Regions from separate parts of the Paenibacillus sp. PvP094 genome, predicted to be linked through region 1. Evidence: riboswitches for the same ligand, from Rfam matches in the RefSeq annotation. Region 1 holds a riboswitch; the other holds the start of a gene.
What was found. A riboswitch is a leader RNA that binds a small molecule or an ion and turns the genes downstream of it on or off. The one in region 1 is predicted to bind glycine.
Positions count from the first base shown of each region.

Region 2: another riboswitch for glycine. It lies ahead of gcvT (glycine cleavage system aminomethyltransferase GcvT); the one in region 1 lies ahead of sdaAB (L-serine ammonia-lyase, iron-sulfur-dependent subunit beta).

Region 1 is NZ_JBEPOM010000001.1:1,584,754-1,592,771, forward strand. It holds gene ABIC22_RS07320 (alpha-glycosidase) at 1-1,732, shown strand, start outside; gene sdaAA (L-serine ammonia-lyase, iron-sulfur-dependent, subunit alpha) at 1,916-2,863, opposite strand; gene sdaAB (L-serine ammonia-lyase, iron-sulfur-dependent subunit beta) at 2,853-3,542, opposite strand; glycine riboswitch at 3,649-3,750, opposite strand; glycine riboswitch at 3,755-3,880, opposite strand; gene ABIC22_RS07335 (MFS transporter) at 4,074-5,351, opposite strand; gene ABIC22_RS07340 (PH domain-containing protein) at 5,564-7,084, opposite strand; gene ABIC22_RS07345 (PH domain-containing protein) at 7,077-7,571, opposite strand; gene ABIC22_RS07350 (LolA family protein) at 7,603-8,018, opposite strand, start outside.
Region 2 is NZ_JBEPOM010000001.1:3,493,120-3,501,137, reverse strand. It holds gene ABIC22_RS16150 (BglG family transcription antiterminator) at 1-2,034, opposite strand, end outside; gene ABIC22_RS16145 (PTS mannitol transporter subunit IIBC) at 2,074-3,534, opposite strand; gene gcvH (glycine cleavage system protein GcvH) at 3,964-4,356, opposite strand; glycine riboswitch at 4,698-4,821, shown strand; glycine riboswitch at 4,825-4,926, shown strand; gene gcvT (glycine cleavage system aminomethyltransferase GcvT) at 5,109-6,245, shown strand; gene gcvPA (aminomethyl-transferring glycine dehydrogenase subunit GcvPA) at 6,242-7,597, shown strand; gene gcvPB (aminomethyl-transferring glycine dehydrogenase subunit GcvPB) at 7,672-8,018, shown strand, end outside.

The DNA of each region.
Region 1 (8,018 bases):
CAAACGGAACTGGGCATATGCCTACGATAAGGATACTGTTCGCCTGCGCCTGCGTGCCAAAAAGAATGATCTCACCGAGGTATACGCCATGACTGGCGACAAATACGCATGGGAAAATACCAAAAAGCAGATCTCTTTAACCAAGTTCACCTCAGACTCCATGTTCGACTACTATGAGGGTGAAATAAAGCCTCCGTACCATCGTCTGAAATACTCCTTTTTGCTCAAAAGCGGAGACGAGCAGATCTGGATGTCGGAAACGGGTTTCCATGAAGACGAACCGGACGATCCGGGGCAGATGTTTCAGTTCCCCTATATCCACCAGGGTGCGGTCTTTACGCCGCCTGAGTGGGTCAAGGATGCGGTTTTCTATCAGATCTTCCCCGAGCGATTTGCCAACGGCAATCCGGAACTTAATCCGGAGAATGTTGAACCATGGGGCGGCGAGCCTACACCATCCAACTTCTTTGGAGGCGACCTCCAGGGTGTAATGGATCATCTGGACTACCTCAGTGAGCTAGGCATTAATGCCATTTATTTTACCCCCATCTTCGAAGCAACCACCAATCATAAATATGATACCGAGGATTACCTCCGGGTAGATCGGCATTTCGGTGATGCAGACACCGTGAAACGATTGGTCAAACTGTGTCATGAACGCGGTATTCGGGTGCTTCTCGATGCGGTGTTCAATCATTCCGGGAAGACGTTTGCCCCATTTGTAGACGTGCAGGAAAACGGGGAGAAGTCCAAATACAAGGATTGGTTCCATGTTCATGAATTCCCGCTGGATGTGAAGGATGGCATACCTACGTATGAGACCTTTGGATTTGAGCCTCACATGCCGAAGCTGAACACGGAAAATCCGGAAGTGAAGGACTACCTGCTGAAGGTAGCCGAGTATTGGATCAAGGAAGTGGGCATGGACGGCTGGCGACTGGATGTCGCGGACGAAGTGGATGATGCGTTCTGGCGGGATTTCCGCCGGGTAGTCAAGGCTGCGAATCCGGAGGCGTATATTCTCGGAGAGATCTGGAATGAATCCTCTGCATGGCTGCAAGGTGACCAGTTCGATGCTTCCATGAACTATCCGTTTACCGATGCCGTGAATAGTTTCTTTGTCAAAAATAAAATGAATGCCGAGACATTCGCCAATTCCATTGGACGGCAGCTGTCACGTTATCCGCTGCAAGCCAGCGAAGTGGCATTCAACCTGCTGGATAGCCATGATACGCCAAGGCTGCTGACACTGTGTGAAGGCGATCAGCGCAAGATGAAACTGGCAGCATTGTTCCAGTTCACCTATCTGGGCACGCCGTGCATCTATTACGGAGACGAGATCGGGCTGGATGGCGACCATGATCCGGGCTGCCGGAAATGCATGGAATGGGACGAGGCGAAGCAGGACCGTGAGTTGTTCACCTTTTATCAGCAGCTTATCGCCCTTCGCCATGCCCATCCCGCTCTACGTGCAGAAGGTCATGTTCGATTCCTGCAAGCCCGTCCTGAAGGCAGCCAGCTCGTTCTCGAACGGCAGAGTGAGGATGAACGCATTCTCGTTCTGTTCAATCGTTCGGAGGAAACGGCGATGATTGAATTCGAGGGTGGCGCGGGCGAATGGACCGAATTGTTGGACGGTAACCACCGCACAGCTAAGGACGGCGATGTTCTCGCTGTTGAACTGCCAGCATACGGTTATGCTGTGTTAAGTACAGATATCAGTCAGGGATAAACGGTAAATATTTATTTCTCATCGTCGTAGATTACAAGAGTTTTCTCCTGTAAAGCCCGGAGTTAGGCTGAGGCTCTTTCTCATCAAATAAAAAAAAGGCGTCCAGCATGACCTGTAAAGGCCAGTGGACGCTTTTCTCCATTTTGTCTCCTGTATAATTAATCCTGTCCTATGGGCTTCGTTCTATGCCTGCTCTTTCGAAATATCGGTTGTGCTCTGTGGTTCGGACTCAGCTTCAGGTTCCGCACGCTTCGCTTTGGGTTTCGCCAGCTTCTCCATCATTTTCCGGCCCGTTGGCGTCTGGGCCAACCCGCCCTGCGCTGTCTCGCGGTGTCTGCTCGGCATCGCACTTCCCACTTCCAGCATGACATCAATGACTTCATCCGATGGAATAGCACTTCTTACCCCGGCCAGCGCCATATCGGCTGCAGCCAGTGCCGTTACCGCACCGAGTCCGTTGCGGACGATGCATGGAATTTCAACAAGCCCTGCGACCGGATCGCAGATGAGGCCCAGTGTATTTTTTAACGCGAGACCTACGGCATGAACGACCTGCTCCGGCGTCCCCCCACGCAGCTCCACCATTGCACCGGCAGCCATGCCGATCGCCGAACCGACTTCTGCCTGACAGCCACCCTCTGCACCAGAAATAAACGAGTTATTGGCGATGACATATCCAATTGCACCTGCACAGAATAAGCCGTTCACCAGATGCTCATCACTCCATCCGAATCGCTCCTGGGAGCTGATGAATACACCGGGGATAATCCCGCAAGAACCCGCTGTCGGCGTAGCCACAATCCGGCCCATGGATGCGTTGACTTCAGATACACACAGCGCATAGGCCATTGCCAGTGCGGAAGCGTCCCCCGAGCAGGTTTCGCCCTGGCGAATATATTCGGCCATCTTTTTGCCGTCTCCGCCGGTCAAGCCACTGCGCGAAGTGGTGTCCTCCGTCAGTCCTTTCCGTACAGCCTCTTTCATCACCTGATAATATTCCGACATCTGCCGCACAACATCCGCTTCCGGCGTATTGGTCTCCTGGACCTGCTCCTCGATCATTAGCCGGGCAATGGTTTTGGATTCAGCCGTACAGATCGTATTCAGCTCATGCAAGTGCTTAAAGCGCATCCGGATCAACCCCTCTCTTCAAATCAATGACGCGAATATCCAGCACATGATCCAGTGAACGCAGGCGTTCCAACATCTCGGCACTTGGTGCTCCGTCCATTTCCATCGCTGTTAGTGCTTCGCCATCCCGGGCTTTTCGGTCTACCTGCATATAACCGATGTTAACCCCTGAGGAGCTGATCGTAGACGTCACGGAAGCAAGCACCCCTGCCTTGTCCGCATGACGCAGAACGAGTGTGGGGAATTCCCCGCTGATCTGTACCCGGAAATCATTAAGCGCATGCACCGACACACTGCCGCCGCCAATCGAAGCACCAACGAGTGAACATTGACGCTCACCGTGCCACAACTCAATTTTGACCGTATTCGGATGCGGAGCAGGCAGTCCACTTGTATAGAACTCAACCTCCATACCCGCTTGTTCGGCATACGCCTCGGCGTCCGGTATCCGCGGATCATCCGTGACATAGTCAAGCAAACCACCAATTAACGCCAGATCTGTACCGTGACCTTGATACGTATCGGCAAATGAGCCGTATAGTGTCAGCCTGGCACGTTCAGGCGTACACCCCAGCCACTGCCTTGCAATTCTTCCCAATCTCGCTGCCCCAGCTGTATGTGAACTTGAAGGGCCCGTCATCGACGGACCAATAATTGAAAAAACATCTTTAAATCGCATCCTGCACCCCTCCATATCGTCATATCCATCCAGACATGCACCATAATGTTCCTTCATTACTGAATGATGACATCAAAAAAGGACAGTAGAAGGCCTTAGGCCCTCTCTCTGTCCTCGTTACCTGAGAGTTTCATGATCAGAGGCCGCCCCATGGGGTACCCTTCTCATCATATACCCCTTGGGTGGCGCATTCGCGCACTCTCCAGAGTTGCGTCCAACGATGGTACATTTACCTGAGAGATTAACCACCTGCGCCGGGTGCGCAGCGGCTTGCTCCTTCGGTGCCTGGCAGCCTACTTAAACCAATGGCCTGCCCAGGTCTCTCCCGCTCGTTCTCATCCGCTGTATCGTATATATTCGCTTGAACACATATCAAACGTTGTCCTTGTGAAATTGATCATTCATATAACAGATTAATATGCAACACACGTAATGTCAACAAAAGTAACGCATCATTATCATCTTGGCAAAATTCCTCTAATATTATATGCAGCTTTCCACGGAATCGTTCAGTTTTCAATAGGATATAGACTAGCTATGTAGAGATTTTGAGGAAGAGCTGTGATCCTTATAATATGACTGTCTTGAAGGAAGCCAGCTCGTAAGCCATAACAGAAGGGAACCCAGCATCAGAACTGCCGAAACGACCGTATATACCGTTCGAAGAGAGATCACTTCGGCAACTACACCCATGACCAAAATCGAAATGACCTGCAATGCACTCAGCATGAGTCCAAGTACGCTGCTCATTCGCCCCATCAAGTCTACCGGTATATTATTCTGATAAAAGGTGACCAGTCCCGTGTTTGCCGGCGCCGAACACAACCCAAGCAGAATAAAGGCGAATGCGGCAAGTTCGAACGAAAACGAACGAGCGAACAGGAAATAACCAAGCGCAACCAAGAGCACGCCTCCGCCCATCATGTGACGGATGGACAAGTGTTTGGCGAACAACCAAACCAGCAGAGAACCCGCCATGTATCCAGCTCCAGTAACACTCATCAACGCACCATAGTGTGACTCGGACAGGTTCATGACTTGACGGATAAACACCACTTCCTGTGCATCCAGCGACATGCCAATAACAAGAATAATCTGGAACAAGGCATAGATGCCCACCACATATCCTGCTTGGCGACTGAATAGCATTACGGCTCGCCAATCCTGGGCAATCAGGCGAGGGGTTAGCCTTGTCCTACCGCTGCTCTGCTCTCCAGTGCCCAGCCTTGGCAGTAACATCAGGATTAGCGCCGACACCACAAAGGAAGCTGCATTGGCATAGATCGCCGCTGCAGGTGACAGATAAATCAACATGACTCCGGCTATGGCTGGGCCTGTAATAAAAGCACCAGAACTGATCATTGCCTGCAGGGAATTGAATCGCTTGCGCCGCTCAGCAGGAACCAGCCGGGTGATGTACACCTGCGAAGAAGGTACGAATATGGATGAGGACATGCTGACAAGAAAAATGATGCCGTACATCATCCATAGACTGGGCATCAGCGGAAGCAATGCCACGAGCACAGCTCTCACCACATCCGCCCCAATCATCAGCTGCCGCTGGTCGTAGCGGTCAATCAGACTGCCTGACCAGAACTTGGTGCATACCGAGGCAATCGGCGAGATAATCCACAAGCCTGCAACTGCCGCCGGGGACTGTGTCATGTTAAGCACCATCAAATTAATGGCTACAATGTAGATGAAATCCCCCAGGTTGGATATGCCTACTCCGCCCAGGAGCAAACCAGCATGTTTCCATCCCCCTGACTGGGTGCCCTTCCCTTTCTCCTGATCTCGATCATTGCTCATCCATCAGATCCCTCCCAGGTTCATTCATGAATTTTAAGAAGCACTGAATTAAAACCCAATAATTGTATTATCTCCTATTTGATCCTTTTTCGCAGTAAAAAAATGGACGATGCCCGGCGTCGATCATCATGTTTCGCAAGGCTTCCCGTACCAAAAAGACTGCCGTTAATCGGGCAGTCTCAAGTCGGTTTAATCCAAGTTGCTTTTCTATATCATTTTTGGGTCAAATTCGAAGCCTGCCGAAACCATTCCTTTACGGCATTAGCCTGGCCATATTCTAGGAATATGGCTTTGAAGCCGCCCCGATTCACCATCAGCCTCGCCCGAACGGATAACAAGGACTTGCTTCGCTGTCTTCGGGTAGCCACCGTATCCACTGTGACCACATGAGGCCGGCGCATCAGCGCTGTTCTGCGGGAGATGGCCCGGTGGCGAAGGGTTAGCAGCTTGCCCTGAATGCTCAGCCCTTCATCCTTGAAGCACCCGTATCCCCAAACGACACATAAGGGAATAAGGAGAAATAGAAATGCACCCATCGGGCCCAGAAATACCGTCCCCGCTGTTCCCAGCAGGGCTGCACCAAGCAGTTTCCAGCGTAAGAATAACCAGCGAGCTCGGTCCGGGGGTCTGTTAGCAGGTGGCTGCATGACGAATTGCGGTACAATTCGGGCAAGCAGCTCATTGACATCGCGGAGCGGCAGCAGCGGATGAAGCATCATTTTTTTCTCCGTCTCTGAAGTCAAAACGAAAATCTCCACCTCGGCATAACCAAACGGCTGTCGCAGCAGTCCCTCCCTGATCTCCACCGCCTGGACCTTCCCTGGTGAGAACACATGCTTCTTTCGGTCGAGCAATCCGGAAACAATCGTAATATTACCGCCTTCCTGCTCCACCGTGAATCCGGCATACTTTATCGTGAACAGGACAGCAGACAAGATCCAAGCCAGCAAAAACATGACAGGAACCAGTCCGAGCCACCAGATCGCTGGCAGCTGTCCAGCCCGCTCAACCAAGCTGCTGTAGAAGTGCGCAGGGAGCAGGTCATCCGCGAAGGAATAAACCCCAGTACCGAATACGACAACGAGCGGCAGATTCATCGTGGTCAGCGCTCCGGCGAACAATCTGCCGGCTGACAGCCGCAGCAGGACCTCCCGTTCTGGCTGAATAAGCGGAGAAGATGCCTGGATGTGTCTCTCCTTTTGCTCAAGGGATTCTCCCTCTCCATCTGAGTTAAGATCTTCAGCATGTTCAGCTGAGAGAGGTGCTTCCGCTTTCTTCACAGCCTCATTCCGCTTCTGATATAACCACTGCTCTACCCGCTCGGCCTCCGCAACGGCGAGAGCGGGTAATACACCATCTGCCTCTTTGCTGCCGCCCGGCGTCTCAATCTTGAGCTGTGCCAGCCGGAGCAAGCGCTGAATCAGAGGCTGCTGTGTCTGGATGGAGTGAATACGGCTGAAATAGATCGATTTCTCCTCTCGGACAAATATGCCCTGACGCAGCACAATCCGATCATCCTGAAGCGTGTAGCTGAATTTACGCCATTTAAACCACCCGTACAAAATAAAAGGAAGCGTAAATAGAACAATGGCAGCAGCATAACCATACCAGGGAAACTTGCTCCAGTTCACGCCTTTGATGATGAGTAGAACGAGGATGGGAATGATGGACTTCATTACGCTAAAAAAAGGAAATAACATGTACAGCTTATGTAGATGCTTTGATTCATTCATCGGGATCTTCCACCTTCGCCAGATGTCCGATACTGCGCTTCAATTGCTCTGCTTCCTCTCTTTCCAGTCCGGCGATATGGAGTGTGGCTGCCGCAGTAACGATGCTGACTTTGGCAAGTCCATACTTTCGCAGCAGCGGACCGCTCTCCAGTTCCACCTGCTGTACACGCGTCATCGGCACAATCGTATCCGTATGCCATAACCAGCCGGAATGGATCTCCACTTCATCCTCAGCCACCCGAAAACTAAAGTGTCGGTGTCGTAATCCGGGCAGAATCCAGGTGTACCAGACCAGTGAAATGATAAAAAGCCCTAATCCAATCCAGCCCGGCCACAGCACCCATTCTCTAACCCATGCGATCATCAGATATCCAGCAGCCAAAAGAGTCAACAGCCCATTGACCATAAGGGCCGTCAGGGCTGTAGCTTGTTTGGCTTTGGGGTGGAGACGTCGCAGTTCTTCGTTGTTAACCTCTGTGTAATCCATTGCGTGACTCACACTCTCCTACCATTCAAAATTAAGGCTGATTAGGAAGCTTCAGATTCTTCGCCCAAGCCTGAAGCTTCTCCTTCGTCCATTCCTCGTTCTCACCCATGATGGAGTACCGCAGCCCATTCTCAGTCCATGATATGTTCCGTATACTCTTCATATACGAACCCTCGGTATCCCGAACCTCCACCTTGGACTCATCAGGCAGCAGTGTATCATCCACATTTTCATCCGGCGCCTTGAATACGGTCAGACTCACTTCAACCTTGTCGTTGTTGACGTAATACAAGGTCACTTCATCCCTGCCAAACTCTCCGCTTGATGAATACATTTCCATCCGAGACAGCTCCAGCTCAACGCTCATATCCTGTAAAAAGGGTTGGCCCAACGCTTGTTCCGCTTCTTCCAGACTCACTTCCGAACTCTGGCTCAGATCGTTCAGAT
Region 2 (8,018 bases), 1.9 Mb from region 1:
ATCCCGGATTCCCTTTTCCAGCAGTGTAATCATCTCATCCTGCAGTAACAATGCACTGATCTCGCTTAGCACCTCCAGGCTCTCCCGGGATAACTCCCTCGGTCCAACCATCAGAAGGATATGGCTGACGCCAACCGGGTCCTCCGTCGTTACAAGCAGCGGCTCTGATAATTGAAACAGGCTGATGGACGGCCTATAAATACCATCACTGCGGGTATGAAACAGCGCGAGTGATGTATCCGGAATTTTCTGGCTGCCCACCTTTTCCCGAGCTTCAAGCAGCCTGGCGATTTCTTCCGGGTCCTTCAGCACCCCGGATTCCTGCAGTACCTTGCACATGGCAAAAGCCGTTTCATAAAAGCCCATCTTGCGGTTATCCAGTGGAAACACCTGAAACTTGCCCGTGATTCTAACGATTTCAATGAGTGTGGCATCAAGCCCCGACGGATCAGCATGGCGGTCAGGTGCCTTTGCCTTTGCACTTGCTTTACTCTCTCCATACTTAACTTGTACCCGCTGCAGCGTCGTATTTTGAATGTACAGACGCAAACGTTCACTTTCTTCCGCTGTTAACAAGGGACTCACCTTGTAATACTGATGCGGTTCCATCGGCAGATCGACTGTGGATAAAATGAGGTCATAGTCCTCTTCGGGGATCCGTGCAGCCTCATACCATGATGCACTGTCCACAATCCGGATCTCCGGAATCTCCTTGGACAACCGGCTGGAAAGCATACGGGATGAGCCAATTCCGCTTGTGCACACGATAATGGCCCGAATCTCGCGCTTCAGCACACGTAATCGCTCGATCGAAGCGCCAAAATGCATGACCAGGAATCCAATTTCCTCATCCGGCACGTCCGTATCCGGCCATGCGTCATGCACCGCGTTCTTCACATCCCCGAACAACGAATCGTAATCCTTGCGAATCTGCTGAAGCAGTGGGTTACGTATGCTTTGCCTGCCTCCAATCCGCTCCATCACCGGCTGCATATGGGCAATCAGCCCTTCCCGCAGAAGACGATCCTCCTGGAATGCATAGCCCGTTCTCCCCTGCATCTGATCCATCAGGGAACGAACCATGTCCAGCAGTACCAGATCGTCAACAGGCAGTAAGCGTGTGGAGTGAATAAGCTGCTCGGTTTCAATTAATAATTTGTGTAAATAGCTCTGTTCTTCCTTGGCAAACGAAATGCCAAGCTGATCAGAGAGCACGCTGCATAGTCTCGCAGCCATGTATTCAGGCACGCTTTGATCTCCCGTAGAAGGGTAAACCGCTTTTTTATCCGAAGAAGGAATGCGTCCGACGGTAAACCCCTTGCGAATGCGCACCAGCGCAACGGACAGTTGAATAAGCAATTTGGTATACTGTCGCTCCGGAATATTTTCGAGCCAGTCAACATCCGGCTGCCATAACGCATTCTCGACCGTCAGTACATCACGATGGCCAATCATGCCCAGCAGCTTCTGGTTCACCTTGGAAATTCCCTGGTCAGGTTGCCTTCCGAACAGATCAGATTCATCCAGATATTCAAGCGCAAGTCCTGCGATTGCTGCGCGATAGGCCGTTTCACTGCCATTGATCTTCACTCCGTATCCTCGCCTGCGAACCAGCTTCAGGCCTGCTTGACGAATCCGGGGTTCCAGTTCATCCAGATCATTGCTCACGGTCGAGACCGTTACTCTCAGATCCGATGCAAGCGCCAGCAGTTTTACAGGCTCCGCCTCATCCAGCAAAATACAAAGCATGAAGAGTTTACGCTCTTCGGGCGTAAACTCCACATATTCGTTCAGCTCCAGCTGCTCACGCAGTGAAGCCAAATCATCGGAACCAGGGTCTATGCGGACCCCGGTTCCTGATTTTTTTTCCAATTTCATGCCAAAGGGTTCAAGCCACTTCTCAATCATCTGAAGCTCCCGATGGACGGTTCGTGTACTGACTTTGACCGCAATTGCAATGTCGCCGGCGGTTACTTCCTGCGGATGTTCCAACAGGAACTCCACAATTTCACGCTGTCTTTTCGTAATACTCATATCTCAAGCCTCCGGCTCAGGGAAAACGATCGCAACCTGTTATTTCAGGCGTTCAACGAGCGCATCGTATTCCGGGCTTTTTAGGAAGTTGTCGATGGATATATGTTCTGCGTTCGGTGCCACGCTGCGGGCACGGTCCGTCAATGTCTTCTGCGTAATAACAACGTCTGCGTCCTGCGGGATATCACTGATTGCCGTGTTGGTTACCGCAACGTCAATCCCTTCAGCTTTCATCTTCTTGCGAAGAATGGAAGCCCCCATGGCACTTGAACCCATACCTGCATCACAGGAGAAGACGATTTTCTTCACATCGGTTTTTGCTTTCACAGTTGAAGAAGCCAAATCCGCGGCTCTGTCTGCTTCACGATTATCTGCTGTAATAGCAGCATTCGCTGTATTGCCTTGGCTCTTCATGTCTTTCATGCGATTCGCTGCAGACTCCAGATCTTCTTCTTTTTGCTTACCTGTTTTCAGCAGCAGTGCTGCAACCAGGAAGGATACGATAGCAGCCACAGCCACCCCGGCGAGCATCGGCAGATATCCACCTTTTGGCGTTAACAGGGAATATGCAATGATACTACCCGGTGAAGGTGCTGAGACCAGTCCGGCTCCGGTAAGCATGAAGGTTGCTGTACCTGCCACGCCGCCTGCGATTGCCGCAAGAATCAGAATCGGTTTCATCAGAATGTAAGGGAAATAAATTTCATGAATTCCCCCGAAGAAGTGGATGATAACCGCACCCGGTGCGGAAGATCTTGCTGTTCCACGACCGAAGAAGCAGTAAGCCAGCAGGATACCAAGTCCGGGACCCGGGTTCGATTCAAGCATGTATAATACGGATTGACCCAATTCTCTCGCTTGATCTGTTGCAATCGGTGTTAGAATGCCGTGGTTGATTGCATTGTTCAGGAACAATACCTTCCCTGGTTCAATGATCAGGTTGACGAGTGGGAGCAATCCCAGATTCATCAGCCCCTGTACACCAGCCGATAATACGGTGCTAATTCCTTCTACAGCAGGTCCGATACCCAGCAGTGCAATGATCGCCAGGATACCACCGATAATACCGGCTGAGAAGTTATTAACCAACATCTCGAACCCTGCTTTGATCTTGCCTTCAACGGCTTTATCGAACTTTTTGATGATCCATGCAGCCAGTGGTCCGGCTATCATGGCACCCAGGAACATCGGAATGTCACTGCCGACGATAACCCCTATAGTCATGATGGCACCAATGACACCACCACGCTGGCCATGCACCATCGTACCTCCAGTGTAACCGATAAGCAGTGGCAGCAAATATTTGATCATCGGATCTACTAACGTTGCAATCGTTTCGTTAGGGAACCAGCCTGTTTTGATAAACATGGCCGTAATTAGCCCCCAGGCAATAAATGCACCCATATTCGGCATAACCATGCCGCTTAGGAATCGGCCAAAACGCTGAACGCCTACCCGGAGACCGCCTTTGGAATTGGACGTTTGGTCCAAGTTACTCATTGTATTATCCTCCTCGGATCAAGTAGTTATCATTTATGAAAGGGGTATCATTTCTCCCCTGCTGTTATCCTAAGCCAGATTGGTCTCCGGTTCAACGAAATGAAAGCGTACTTTCGTCATGATCATTGATGACAACATTGTGTTTATGTAATCGTTTTTATGATGATGAGAGGGTTCTAACCATTGATATACTTGGCTTTTTTCGTATGTGTCTTATATCATTTACGGTACTAAATTCAATAATATAGCATGTGCGATTCAGCCTTATTCCATCCTGTTCAAGTGTCTCATATGGCAACAAGCCTGTCCTTGGGAACACGAAAAAGCCTGCATGAGCACCAAGGCTCACACAGGCTCTGAAGACGTGCACGACCGTCCAACGTATGAAAAAATCTTAGATTAATAAAGGTTATTTAGTGCAAATACATTCTACTCCTCGGTGTGCTTACGATATGCATCAGCATTCATCAGTTTAGACAACGCTGCTGTCAAATCACCTTCAACACGAATCTCAATCATCCAGCCTTCTTCGTAAGGCGAACTGTTGACGAGTTCAGGTGCATCCTGCAGTGCTTCATTCACAGCAATAATCGAACCGCTTACCGGAGAAAACAAATCCGAAACCGTCTTCACGGATTCAATCGTACCAATGCTGTCTTCCGCTTTTACATCCGATTCAAGGTCAGGCAATTCCACAAACACAATGTCACCCAGCTGATGCTGCGCGAACTCGGTAATGCCGATCCGTACAGTATCCTCCCCTACGGTTTGCACCCACTCGTGCTCTTCACTGTACAGGAAATCACTTTTCAATTCGCTCATCGATATCCGCCTCGCTTTTCATTAATGAGTGCATGCGTCCCTTCGGCCAACCCTTTTTCCCAGAACATAGCGTAAGATATTTTTGATTGAAATGTCAAGATACCTCACAAATTATTTGATTTTTGATGATTACAGCCTGTAACGCAAACACCCTCACTCTACATATAATGGGTAATATTAGAATAGTAAGCGCACTCTTTTTATATACACGAACAATAAATTGAGATCACTAAATATTATTCGGTTTTTTATTAATTTCTGTGATATCGTTCTTGACATCGATAGTGGATTCACGTTTTAATGAGAGAGTAAATGTTAATCGTTGTGTGCATCACCCGCGGATGAATGTAAAGGGAGAGATTACCCGTGACGCCCAACTCTTGGATGCACGCGGTAACGCCGAAGGAGTAAACCACCCGACAAGCGGGAGGTGAATCTCTCAGGCAAAAGGACTTTTACGGGACGCAACTCTGGAGAGCATCTATTCGCCCGGTATGGGCGTTATGATCACCCAAGGGGAAACCTGCTGCAACCTATTGGCGGGGTAACTCTCAGGTACCAAGGACAGAGCCTAAGAATACAGCGTGCTTCTGGCATGCCGGTTCTTTGGCCTGTCCTTTTCCTTTTTCCCAAAAAAACGAAAGTCAGGATCGAGCCGGCGCTGTCGTCAGCTGCCTTAACCATACTTATTCAAGAAAAGAATCATTCATGTTATACACTCGGCCCAGTAGCGGCCATAACGAGGTGATTTGATGTCCGATTTGCTTAGAACTCCACTCTATCCACTTTATCAGCAATATGAAGGTGTACGGTGCATCGATTTTGGAGGCTGGGAGCTTCCGGTTCAATTCAGTGGGATTCAGAAGGAACATGAAGCGGTGCGAGAACGGGCCGGACTGTTCGATGTATCCCACATGGGTGAATTCACGGTACAGGGTGAACAGGCCGAAGCATTTTTGCAGAAACTGACGACCAACGACGTGACTTCACTGGTTCCTGGCCAGGCACAATACACGTTAATGTGTTACCCGGACGGTGGCGTAGTGGACGATCTGCTCGTATACAAGCTGGAAGATCAGCATTATATGCTCGTCGTGAATGCCTCTAATATTGATCAGGACTGGGCCTGGCTGCAAGAACACATGGTTCCTGGGGTGAGCATGACGAATGACTCCGCGGAAACAGCCCTCCTGGCTCTACAGGGCCCGCTTGCTACAGACATCATCGGAAAAGTTACAGATACTGACGTATCCATAATCGAGCCTTTTCGTTTTGTACAGAATGCTGAGGTCTGTGGTGTAAAACTGCTGCTGTCCCGCACCGGTTATACCGGAGAAGACGGCTTCGAACTATACGTACAGGCAGATCAGGCCGCTGCGGTCTGGAACGGATTAATGGAGGCTGGCGCTGATCACGGTCTGGTTCCGGCTGGACTTGGTGCACGGGATACACTTCGATTCGAAGCGAAGCTGCCCCTCTACGGACAGGAACTATCGCCGACCATTTCACCGCTGGAAGCAGGCGTTGGCATGTTTGTGAAGCTGAATGCCGGACCTTTTATCGGACACGAAGCACTATTGCAGCAAAAGAATGGTGGACCTTCCCGTAAACTGGTCGGCATTGAAGTACTGGAGCGCGGGATTCCACGTCCCCACTATCCCATCTACGTGGAAGGCGTGCAGATCGGGGAAGTAACAACCGGTACACAGTCCCCTACGCTGAAGCGCAATCTGGGGCTCGCCCTAATTAACAGCCAATATGCTGCACTCGGCACCCCGCTCGAGATTGAGATTCGTGGCAAAAAGCTGAAAGCCGAAGTTGTGAAGACCCCTTTTCATAAACGGACACGTACGTCAAAGACACCTACCCAAGGAGCTGATCAAGCATGAACAAGCACCGCTACATTCCCATGACTGAACAGGATCAGAGCGCCATGCTCGCGACCATCGGTGTGGAAACGATTGAAGATCTGTTCCATGACATCCCGCAGGAGATTCGTTATCAAGGCGAGCTGCCGGTCTCCTCCAAACTGGATGAATACGCGCTGACACGCCACATGTCGAAGCAGGCTGGCGCCAATGCCAATTTTGAGACACACGCCAGTTTCCTGGGCGCAGGCATATACGATCATCATATCCCTTCCGTGATTAATCACGTCATTTCCCGTTCCGAGTTCTATACCGCCTATACGCCATATCAGCCCGAAATCAGTCAGGGCGAGCTCCAGGCGATCTTCGAATTTCAATCGTATATCTGTGAACTGACTGGCATGGCTGTAGCCAATGCGAGCATGTATGATGGCGCGACCGCATTTGCAGAAGCAGGGAATCTGGCCGCAGCGGCAACTCGCCGCAAACAGCTAATCGTCTCCCGCACCGTTCATCCTGAAGCCCGTCAAGTGTTGAAGGCTTACGCCCATGGTCTGAATTTGGAGATTGTCGAGATTGGTTATCAGAACGGGGTGACCGATTGGGATGCCCTTCAAGCCGCCGTATCGGATGATACCGCAGCTGTCATGATCCAGAGTCCGAACTTCTTCGGTGCCGTGGAAAATGTAAAACAGGCTGCAGACCTCGCGCATGCGCACAAGGGTCTGCTCGTGGTCAGCGCAAACCCGCTGGCGCTTGGTATGCTCGAAGCTCCAGGCAAGCTGGGTGCTGACATCGTTGTCGGTGATGCACAGCCCCTTGGCATCTCCGCTTCGCTCGGTGGTCCGACATGTGGATATTTCGCTGTATCCCAGGCTCATATGCGCCGGATTCCGGGCCGAATCGTTGGCCAGACAACGGATCGCAACGGAAAACGTGGTTTTGTACTGACGCTCCAAGCACGTGAACAGCATATCCGCCGCGAAAAGGCGACATCCAATATTTGCTCCAACCAGGCATTGCTTGCCCTAAGCGCTTCGGTGTATATGTCTACTATGGGAAGACAGGGCATGATTGATGTGGCTGACCTGAATTTGCAAAAGAGTCATTATGCTCTTCAAGCACTGACAGCAATTCCTGGAGTCAGCCTGACCTTTAAAGCACCCACATTCAATGAGTTTGTCATTCAGCTACCAGAAGGGACAGACGTCGATGCCCTTCAGTTGAAGCTGCTGGATGCCGGTTTCATCGGAGGATATGAACTTGGACGGGATTATCCGGAGCTTGCCGGACATATGCTGGTCGCTGTTACGGAACGGCGCAGCAAGGAAGAGATTGACGAATTCGCACGTGTATTGGAGGGATCGCTGTGACTCAGGAAATGACAACCATCCAAGGACAGCCGGAAACGGCAGCTCCTTCCCAAGCCGAAACCAGCACGCAACAAATGACACAAGCAGCATCGCCTGCTCCAGAGCAATCACTGATCTTTGAACTGAGCAGCCCGGGTCGTGTCGCTTACTCCCTGCCTGAATGCGATGTTCCGCGTCAAGATCCCGCGAGCTTGATTCCCCGGGAAATGCTGCGTTCGGAAGCAGCTGCACTGCCTGAGGTATTTGAAGTAGATGTCATTCGTCACTATACTGCCCTTTCCCGCCGGAACTTCGGGGTAGATAACGGATTCTATCCACTCGGATCTTGTACGATGAAGTATAATCCGAAGATTAACGAGGATGTTGCTCGCTACAATGGTTTTGCCAAAATCCATCCGTATCAGCCTGAATCCAGTATTCA